DNA from 3 places in the Paenibacillus sp. FSL R7-0272 genome. Region 3 is predicted to be linked to each of the others. Evidence: riboswitches for the same ligand, from Rfam matches in the RefSeq annotation. Region 3 holds a riboswitch; each other region holds the start of a gene.
What was found. A riboswitch is a leader RNA that binds a small molecule or an ion and turns the genes downstream of it on or off. The one in region 3 is predicted to bind cobalamin.
Positions count from the first base shown of each region.

Region 1: another riboswitch for cobalamin. It lies ahead of cobJ (precorrin-3B C(17)-methyltransferase); the one in region 3 lies ahead of MKY23_RS06995 (ABC transporter substrate-binding protein).
Region 2: another riboswitch for cobalamin. It lies ahead of nikB (nickel ABC transporter permease); the one in region 3 lies ahead of MKY23_RS06995 (ABC transporter substrate-binding protein).

Region 1 is NZ_CP150221.1:5,982,235-5,985,515, reverse strand. Features, by position in the region: gene MKY23_RS26235 (uroporphyrinogen-III synthase) at 1-599, shown strand, start outside; cobalamin riboswitch at 827-1,016, shown strand; gene cobJ (precorrin-3B C(17)-methyltransferase) at 1,352-3,281, shown strand, end outside.
Region 2 is NZ_CP150221.1:277,867-281,147, forward strand. Features, by position in the region: gene MKY23_RS01255 (alpha-glucosidase/alpha-galactosidase) at 1-466, opposite strand, end outside; gene MKY23_RS01260 (AraC family transcriptional regulator) at 692-1,528, shown strand; cobalamin riboswitch at 1,628-1,823, shown strand; gene nikB (nickel ABC transporter permease) at 2,022-2,960, shown strand; gene nikC (nickel transporter permease) at 2,967-3,281, shown strand, end outside.
Region 3 is NZ_CP150221.1:1,615,297-1,618,577, reverse strand. Features, by position in the region: gene MKY23_RS07000 (iron ABC transporter permease) at 1-655, opposite strand, end outside; gene MKY23_RS06995 (ABC transporter substrate-binding protein) at 652-1,644, opposite strand; cobalamin riboswitch at 2,002-2,137, opposite strand; gene MKY23_RS06990 (histidine phosphatase family protein) at 2,311-2,970, opposite strand; gene cbiB (adenosylcobinamide-phosphate synthase CbiB) at 2,964-3,281, opposite strand, start outside.

The sequences.
Region 1 (3,281 bases), 2.2 Mb from region 3:
CTGAGGACATGGATGTAGCCGGACAACTTCGGAATGTCTTGGCTGAATCGTGTATTGCTGCTCGAGGGTACAAAACGGTAAATGCGTTAAAAAAGCTGAAACTAACACCTCTGGTACGAGATGATGACGGCAGTACAGACGGACTGATTCGTGAATTTGGCTCGCATGATCTTACAGGCAAAAAGGTGATGTTACAGCTGCATGGAGAAACGGCTCCCAAGCTGGTTCGCTGGTTAGAAGAACAAGAAGCTGTTGTGCGGCAGGTATTGCCGTATCGTCACGTACCGCCGGAAGAGGCAGAGCTGGAGCAACTGCTGAACGAAGTAATTCAGCATAAGTTAGATGCAGTGGCCTTTACAAGTGGGCCGCAGGTGCGGTTTTTGACGGAATATGCGACATCTCAAGGTAAGCTGGAGCAGATGCTGACAGCCTTCAAAGAAGGGGTAGTCCCGGCGTCTGTTGGTAAAGTTACGGCCAATGCCATGCGTGAGGAAGGCATTGAAGCGCTGGTTGTACCGGACGAAGAGAAGATGGGAGCGCTCATCGTTGAACTGGGACGTTATTTTGCCGCGAATCCGGTGGGTGTCCGGGAAGATTAATAAAGAGAGCATTCACAGGGCAAGAGTAGCTGTATGAAGAATAGCAGACGCAATTCGTATACAGAGGTATTAAGTTTAGAAGGAATCACATCAGTTATATGGATGGATATATCAAGGTTCTGATCCGTTATCGGATCGGGACCTTTTTTTCATTTTTATCCAAAATTAATGTTTAGGACAATCTTGAGAAGCGTGGACATTATTTCCTGACCGATGGTATGATGAAGACAATATGAAAACAGCAAGGTGCTCTTGCATAAAGCAAGAGGTAACAGGGAATCGGGTGCAAGTCCCGAGCGGTCCCGCCACTGTAATGGTGAAGCGTTTTCCATGAAAGTCACTCGGTATACCGGGGAAGACAGGAAAGAACGCTAATGATCCAGAGCCAGGAGACCTACCTTGCCTGTGTCACCAAACCCTTCGCGGAAAGGAGTGGTGTACGATAAGTTCGGGAAAGGGACAAACCGTGGTTTGTCCTGTGAGGCTCTATATGGGCTATTCTGGCTGCTTGTAATTCCTTATTATGGAATATTACAGGCCAGGTTTCCTGAGTGTAAGTACATGCGTATCTCATCCGTGATTAGGATGGGATTTTTTTGTTTTTTCGGACAGGAACGAAGTTGCCGAGTTAAGTAGAAGAAATGTTGTGTTACAGGGCTATAAGCAAAAGAGCCACATCTGTATCGGGGAATTTTTGGATAAACAAGGTTTGGGCATTAATCGCGTGACAAGTGGAGTGAGGGGGAAAAGGGATGCAAAAGCAAGGCAAGCTGCTGATCATCGGTTTCGGTCCAGGTGCGATGGAGCACATAACGAAACGGGCACTGGATGCATTGCAGGAAAGCGAGGTCATCATTGGATATAACACCTATGTGGATCTGATCAGGCCTTTGTTGAATGGACAAGCCATTGTGCGTACAGGCATGACGGAGGAAGTCAGCCGGGCACAGGAAGCAGTAAGACAAGCGGAAGCGGGCCACATCGTTGCCGTAATCTCCAGTGGGGATGCCGGGGTATACGGTATGGCGGGACTTGTATATGAGGTGCTGATCGAGCAAGGCTGGAAGCCGGATACTGGCGTAGCTGTCGAGGTTATTCCTGGCGTGTCGGCTATTCAATCGTGTGCGTCCTTGCTTGGTGCGCCTGTCATGCACGATGCTTGCACGATCAGTCTCAGCGATCATCTGACACCATGGGAAACGATTATTCGCCGGGTTGAGGCAGCGGCTTCCGCTGATTTTGTTATTGCTCTGTATAATCCCCGCAGTGGACGCCGGACACGCCAGATTGTAGAAACGCAAGAGATGTTGCTACGTTACCGTGATCCAAAGACACCGGTTGGCTTGGTCAAAAGTGCATATCGGGAGCGCCAGGACGTGGTCATGACGACGCTGGAAGATATGCTGAATCACGATATCGGTATGTTAACCACCGTGATCATCGGCAATTCCTCGACCATGATGTACGAAGGGCTCATGGTCACGCCGCGCGGATATCAGCGGAAGTATACGCTGAACTCCGCGGAACAGCCGCTCAGGCCACATGAGCGGCTACGCACCGAAGCCGAGCCATGGTCGCTCGGCGCGCAAGAAGCCCGCGCTGCCGCCTCCGGCGAGGCAGCGGGCAATGGCACGGCCCGCGATGCGCAGGCCGTGCCAACGGCGGAGCCAGCCCTGCGCGGCGCCAGCGCCGGAGCGGGCACGGCTCCGCAAGGGCAGCCGCCCGCAAGCGCATGGGCGGCGACCCCGCCTGCGGCAAGCCCGGCGAGCGGTGCTGGCACCGCCGTGCTTGCCGCAGAGCGGCCCGCGTCCGCGGCGGCAGAGGCCGCACCGCGCGCTGCCGCTGTGGCGCCACGTGCCGGCGCAGCCGAGCTCGCCGCCGAGGCGCTGACGCGGCTCGCGGCAGGCGGTGCGCTCGCAGGCGAAGCGGCAAGCCGCTGGCTGGACGCATCGGCGTCAGGCCCGGCAGCCTCGCAGGGCGCGAGCAGCGTAGCGGTGCTTGGCGCAGCCGCTGCTGTGCCCGTGCCGGGGCGCAAGGCGCCGCTCTTTGAGATCGGCGTGTCGCCCGGCGTGGGCAACAAAAAGTTCACCGCTGCTCAGATGGCCCTGCTGGCGCAGTGCGCAAGCGAGGATGGTGAACTCGAGTATACGCCAGAGCACCAGATTATTCTGAGAGTGCCGACGTTTGAACCGGATGCGTTGGTAGATGAGCTGCGCGCAGCAAACTTTATCGTGGTGCCGATTGGGGATGTGATCAAAGTCAAAGCTTGTGACTTCTGCAATCTGGAGAAGGACGACGCGGTGCCGATGGCTAACCATTTGCAGGACGTGATCGGTGGATTGTCTGCTCCGAAGGAAACGAGCGTAGCGTTAAACGGCTGCGGTATGGCTTGTTACGGGGCAGTGCTGGAGGATATCGGTATCGTGTACCGCAAAGGAGGATACGATCTGTTCCTTGGCGGGAAAAAGTTTGGCCGCAATGCCCACCCGGCTCAGCCTGTAGCAGAGGGCATTCCGGGTGATCAGATCGGCGGTATTGTGGAACGTATTGTCGCGGAGTACAAGGAAAAAGGCCATCCGAACGAACGTTTCCACAAGTTTTTTAAACGCGTTGGAGTTATTCAAGGCTTCCGCCATGTGGATGCGCCAGTCACTGTTGAAGTGAATCCGGTATGTGGTGACT
Region 2 (3,281 bases), 1.3 Mb from region 3:
CATTAGTGAGTACAGCCATCGGGTTCGTGTAGTTCAGGAACCAGGCATCCGGGCATACTTCCTGCATATCCTTGGCGAAGTCCAGCATCACCGGAATGGTACGCAAGTTACGGAAGATTCCGCCAATGCCGAGCGTATCGGCAATCGTTTGACGCAGGCCGTATTTCTTCGGAATCTCAAAATCGGTAATCGTACACGGGTCATATCCGCCTACCTGAATGGCATTGATGACATATTTAGCTCCGCGGAGTGCTTCCTTGCGATCATGGTATGTTTTAACGGAACAGCGGCTTCCTAGCGAATGTGCCAAACTTTTTAACAAACGCTCCGAGTCACTTAGACGTTCAGCATCAATATCAAACAAGGCCAGTTCAAAGTCCTGCAAGGCCTCCGTCATCATCACATCACCCAATACATTTTTGACAAAAACGGTGCTGCCTGCACCGAGAAATGTAATTTTGTTCATTTCAACTTCATCCTTCCCGAAAAATGTTGTACCCCAACTATAGGCCGAACAGGCTCATATCACTATGGCTCAAACCCTCTCAAATATGGCATAATCCCATTTTTGTTTTCGTTTTCAGCAAGATTTCCTCTCTTCTACCTGTTATAATTTGTTATGTGTACTGGTAAGGGAATATGTGAGCTCACATTAAGATATCTTTAACCTCATCGTCGAAAGGAGGGAAACATGAGTCGGAAAGTGGAAATGAATGTGGTCTCTGCCGGCTGGACGCAGATGGAACTGGTCTTGTTATTTTATGGATGGGAGGCATGTGATCCTGCCCACTATTGGGGGCCGGGGGTACGTGATTCCTATATCGTGCATTACGTACATGAGGGTTATGGTACGGTATATATGGGAGATCGGGAATATCCTCTGGGCGAGGGCCAAGGATTTCTCATTTTACCCGACACGGTCATTCATTATGAGGCCGATGCTGAGGAGCCTTGGACATATTCATGGTTTGGCTTCAGAGGTGTACAGGCGAAGGCTTTTATGCAACGTGCGCAGTTAAGCGAGGAGCACCCGGTATTTACTGCTCATGATAAGAGTATGATGGCAACGCTGTATGACGAGATGCTTCAGGCCGGAACGAGCTCCGTTGCAGGAGGGGATGTGTTACATCAAAGCCTGTTATACCGACTTATGGCGGCATTAATCGCATCCTCACCGATCAAAGAAGAAGAAAATCCGCTCCTTTCGACGAAAGAGACTTATATTCGGCAGGCTGTGCAATTTATGGAGAACCGGTATAGCCAGCGTACTTCTATTCTGGATATCGCACAGGCGGTCGGGCTGGATCGAACGTATTTATCGGGGTTGTTCAAAGAGCGATATGGCAAGTCGCTGCAAGCCTTTTTCCTGGAGTATCGCATGAATCGTGCAGCGGAGTTGCTTCGTAACCCGATGCTGTCTGTGAGTGAAGTAGCCCACTCCGTTGGATACACCGACCCGCTGCTTTTTTCCAAAATGTTCAAACGTGTGACGGGGGTGTCGCCCAAGGGCTCGCGAGTGCGAGATTAGCCGCATTCATGATTTTAAATTTTGAAAGAAAAGTTTTGAACATTATTCCGTATGCCGCTATACTGATACAGAAGTGTAACAGATACCAACTTTTAGTGAATTGAATACGTGGAACTTGGTGCTCTACCCGCTGGGGTAGAAGCTTAAAAGGGAAGTCCGGTGTGATGCCGGCGCGGTCCCGCCACTGTAACAGAGGAGTCAGGCAGCATATCCACTGGTCTTACGAAGACCGGGAAGGAGCTGTTATGGCAATGATACTGGAGCCAGGAGACCTGCCAGGTTGGACAAACACAGCAGTACCCTACGGGAGATAGGAAGGTGTTTAAAGAGCATGATTTTTTTCTGAAAATCTGTTTATTTAAGGCGTCCTTATCCCGTGAAACGGAAAAGGGCGCTTTTTTGGCTTGAATTGGCTTGAATTGAATTGGCTTGTATTGAATGGAATGAGAATGAAGGCGTACACGCGCATTAAACCGGGAAGGGCGTTTTATTATTGGGCAGATATATCGTTAAACGGTTATTACAACTGGTCGCCGTTCTGTTTGGAATCACCTTCCTGACATTTCTATTAACGTATCTGTCTCCTGGAGATCCCGCCAGACTGATGCTGATGTCTACCGGAGTCACACCTTCGGATGAACTAGTCAGACAGGTGAGGTCAGAGCTTGGGCTGGACAAGCCATTTCTGGTTCGGTATGGCACATGGCTGGGACAAGTAGTTACTGGAGACTTTGGTACGTCGTATAAATATGACCGTCCGGTGCTGGATGTGTTAATGGCCCGCCTTCCAGCAACGCTCAAGTTAACCGGGAGCGCAATGTTTCTGGTGATTTTGATTTCCTTTCCGCTCGGAGTTCTTTCGGCTGTACGCCGGAATCAATGGCTGGATTATGTGATTCGCCTGTTTTCGTTTGCCGGTCTATCCATGCCGAGCTTCTGGCTGGGGATGTTGCTGATGCTGGTATTTGGTGTGCAGCTGAAGCTGCTGCCGGTCATGGGTAGTTCCGGCTGGAACAGCCTGATCCTGCCTGCTGCGACACTCGCGATTCCATTGATCGCCCAATATAGCCGGCAGATTCGTGCAGTCATGCTGGAGGAGACAAGCCAGAATTACGTAGTGGGTGCAAGAGCAAGAGGTATGAAGGAATCAATGATTATTTGGCGACATATTTTGCCCAATTCACTGTTGCCAATTGTGACCTTGCTAGGCATGACAACAGGAGCACTACTTGGCGGAGCAGCAATTGTGGAGAGTTTATTCGTATGGCCGGGAGTAGGACAGATGGCGGTGGATGCCATTTTCACCCGCGATTACCCCCTGATACAGGGTTATGTAATCTGGATGGCAGTCATCTATGTCACCCTGAATCTGATCGTGGATCTCTGGACACATCTTCGCGATCCGCGCATTCAACTGGATGTGGATGTGTAGATGGTGATGAAGATTCGAGAATATCTGACACAACGTCGTCTATTTATTTTCTTGCTATCCCTGACAACAGGCTGGATCGTTCTGGCTCTGATTGCGCCGCTTCTGGCGCCTCACGATCCACTTGCTACGAATTTTGCCAAAGTGTTGCAGCCATCCAGCCCCGAATATCCACTCGGTACGGATCAGCTTGGGCGATGTGTCCTGTCCCGACTTTTATATGGAGCACGCACCTCTCTGTTGCTCACGTTTATGATGATCGGTATTGTTTTCGGCTTAGGCGTAGCGGTTGGTGTCGTCGCAGGTTTTCTGCGAGGGTTGGTG
Region 3 (3,281 bases):
GAAAAATCAGTCCAAGCAGAAAATACGGGAAAAGGATGGTCGTATACGACCACCCGCGCAGTGCCAGACTTCCCATCGTCCAGTATATAATTTCATTGATTGTCTGCTTCGACATGGTCGATAGGAAGGAAACGACCGCCCCCAAGAAACTTTGCATGACCACACCTGCCAGAATGAGGCTATGCGTTGGTATTTTACGTCCTTCACGAGCCAGCGACAGCACGAACCATAACGTGATTACCCCGGTCAAAAAAGCAACCAGCGGCAATGTCCAAATACCAATGATAGCGTACTGCAAACCAAAGAATATCAGGAACGCCGCCCCCACCGAAGCACCAGAGGAAACCCCCAGTGTGAATGGATCAGCAAGCGGATTACGCAACACACCTTGAAATCCTGCACCTGCAATCGCTAACGAAGCACCTACGAGCATCGCAAGCAAGACACGCGGGAAACGCACCTTCCATATGATTTGTTCGGCGGCCTTGTTCCAATCAGGTGTAATCCAGTCGCCCACCCATGGCAATTTGTGAACGAGAATACCAGCGATGTCCCGGATGGGCAACGCCACTGAACCGATGCCCGTGCAGACGAGCACGGTAAGCACCAGCAGCGCCATGCCCATCGTTCCGAACAGGATCAGCTTTCTGCTCATTTGAACAGGTCAGGATAGATCGCTTTGGCAACATCTTTCAACCCTTGAGTTACGCGCGGTCCTGGACGGCTCAGCAAGTTAGCATCGAGCCCAATCACAGCATTGTTTTTCACCGCCGTAATTTGATCCCAGCCGCTACGTGCCTTGATGATCTGATCCAGCGTCTTGTTGTCCTCAACTACGTCATTGGCGTACAAGATAACATCCGGGTTAGAGGCAATGACATTTTCCTCGTTAATTTGGTACCAACTCTCTTTGTCGGCAGCAATATTGGTAGCCCCGGCTACGTTGATCAGTTCGTCCATGAACTCACCTTTACCAACCGTCCAGCCTGGGGAGAACTCGATGTATACTTTTTTCTTCTCTTCCGGTTTTACGGCTTTTACCGCTTCCGTTACATCTGTTACATCTTTCTTCATCTGCGTGACAAGCTTCTGAGCTTGCTCTTGATGATCGGTGATTTTACCGAAGGTTTCGATATTGTTTATTACATCGTCGATAGATTTAGGATCCGTTTTGAAAATGGTAATGCCCAGTTCACGCAGCTTCTTCACCGCATCCTCACTCATAGAAATGCCAGTGAACACGATGTCCGCATCTGCTGCAATAATGGACTCCTCGTTTGGCTTGGTGACACCGCCCATTTTCGTTTTGGTTTTTGCCGCTTCCGGGTAATCGTCATAGTCGGATACGCCAATAATCTCATTATCCAGTCCGAGGGCAAACAGCGACTCCGTTTCAGCTGGAGATACCGAGACGATTTTGGTTGGTGCTTTTTCAAAAGTGAAAGACTCACCCGTTGCATCTGTAACGGTCAGTGGGTATTGAGTTTTCAGATCCGTTTGTGTTTGTTCCTGAGACTGTTCCTGTGCAGGTTGCTGTGAGCTGCCCGCACCTTCTTTTGTTGCGGTATTACCGCATCCAGCCAGCGCCAGTGCCAGCATTGCTGCGCTCAACAGTGATGTGAGTGCTTTCCAGTTCTTAATCATTGATTTAAACTCCCCTTCTCTATCTGTACTATTGTTGTTGCTTTTGTTATATACACGAGGCCACTCCGATTGCAGTACCATTTTCCGATCGCTGTTATCCCCAGATTTTTTTGATTCCTTTTCAAAGGGGAAAATCCGGTGATAAATGCGAACACTTCGTTTCTCCAAATTGGTTCTGCACTCTCCGTTAAACGTGTATATGATGACTCCACTACATCGTGTACAACAAGAAAAATCCCTTATCCTTAAACAAGGATCAGGGATGACGTCTCGCATACGGCAATCTGTACATGTAACAGCGGCTAGCTGTCCATGCGCACAGAATGGCCCGAAACGTTGTCCTTTCCTCGAAGGAACACCGGCTTGTACGTCCAGGGCTGGTAATCTGACTTACAGGATGGCTCCTGTTTCACAGTGGCGGGACCGTGCCGGATTTGCACCAGCTTCCCCATTTTACCCTTGTGCGCATGATAACTTGTCCTTGTTCTTCATGAACAACGGATTGGCACGCGGGACCCTTGGTCGCTAAAGATGGTTAATTCAGGTCAAACATAGTCGCAGTGCTCTTCGCACGAATCACGTCAGTTCAGGCGTCTCAGCCCATCATACCCAATATGTCCGTCCGAGTCACACTTCTGTTGTGATTATAGGGTATATTGCAACACCTTACAACCCGATGTACGGAAAATCCATTCGTCTGCCAAGCCAGTGATCCCCTTGCTTTTCAAGATCAACCTGAATAGCCTGTCCAGGGATGACATGTGTATCCCAAAACCCGACGCCATGGATGAGCCGGGACATCATATAACGGATGACACCGCCATGCGTCACAATAAGTGTCTTGTGTGAATTTTCGTGTGAATGCTCCGACCAGATCTGTTCGTACAGAAAAGAATCCACTCGTTCCGCAAAAGTCTGCCACGCTTCTCCTTCAGGCGGGGTTACCTTATGTGGATCATCAATCCAGTCCCGGTACAAGAGATTATCCTTCAATTGCTCGTAATTCAGGCCTTCCCATTGTCCGAAATCATTCTCGCGCAGGCGCGAATCAAACTTCGCCTGTCCAGCAACCTGCGGTGCGATGTGTGCCAGCGTCTGGCGACAACGAAGCAGGTCACTGCAATACACCGCATCCCAAGTAAGCTCGCGACACTGCTCGCGTAGCTGAGCCAGCTCTTCTTGTGCATCAGGCAACAGCCCCATGTCGGTATGCCCCAGATACTTTTTTTCCACATTCCACTGGGTTGTTCCATGACGGATCAATACGATGCTACGCTTGTACGGAGACTGTTTAGATCCAAGCTGTTCTAATTCTTTAATTACCACAATAGCGCACCTCCTGCTAACCACACACCCAAGGTTGCCAAGAAACAAAGGCCCACAAAAGCTCCCGCCGACCAAAACATCAGCCGCGTCGTTCGCACGATATCTTCCGACTCCATCGGCCGCGTAGCCTCGCCCATATAAGCTCGAAATGAAGCAACGCCGTGATACACGTTATGCCCGCCCAGCCGAATGCCTAGTGCTCCAGCGACTGCCGACTCGGGAAAACCGCTATTCGGGCTGGGGTGTAGTCTCGCATCCCGGGCAACCATACGCACTGCGCCTTTGGCATCCAGTTTCAGCACCCATGCGCC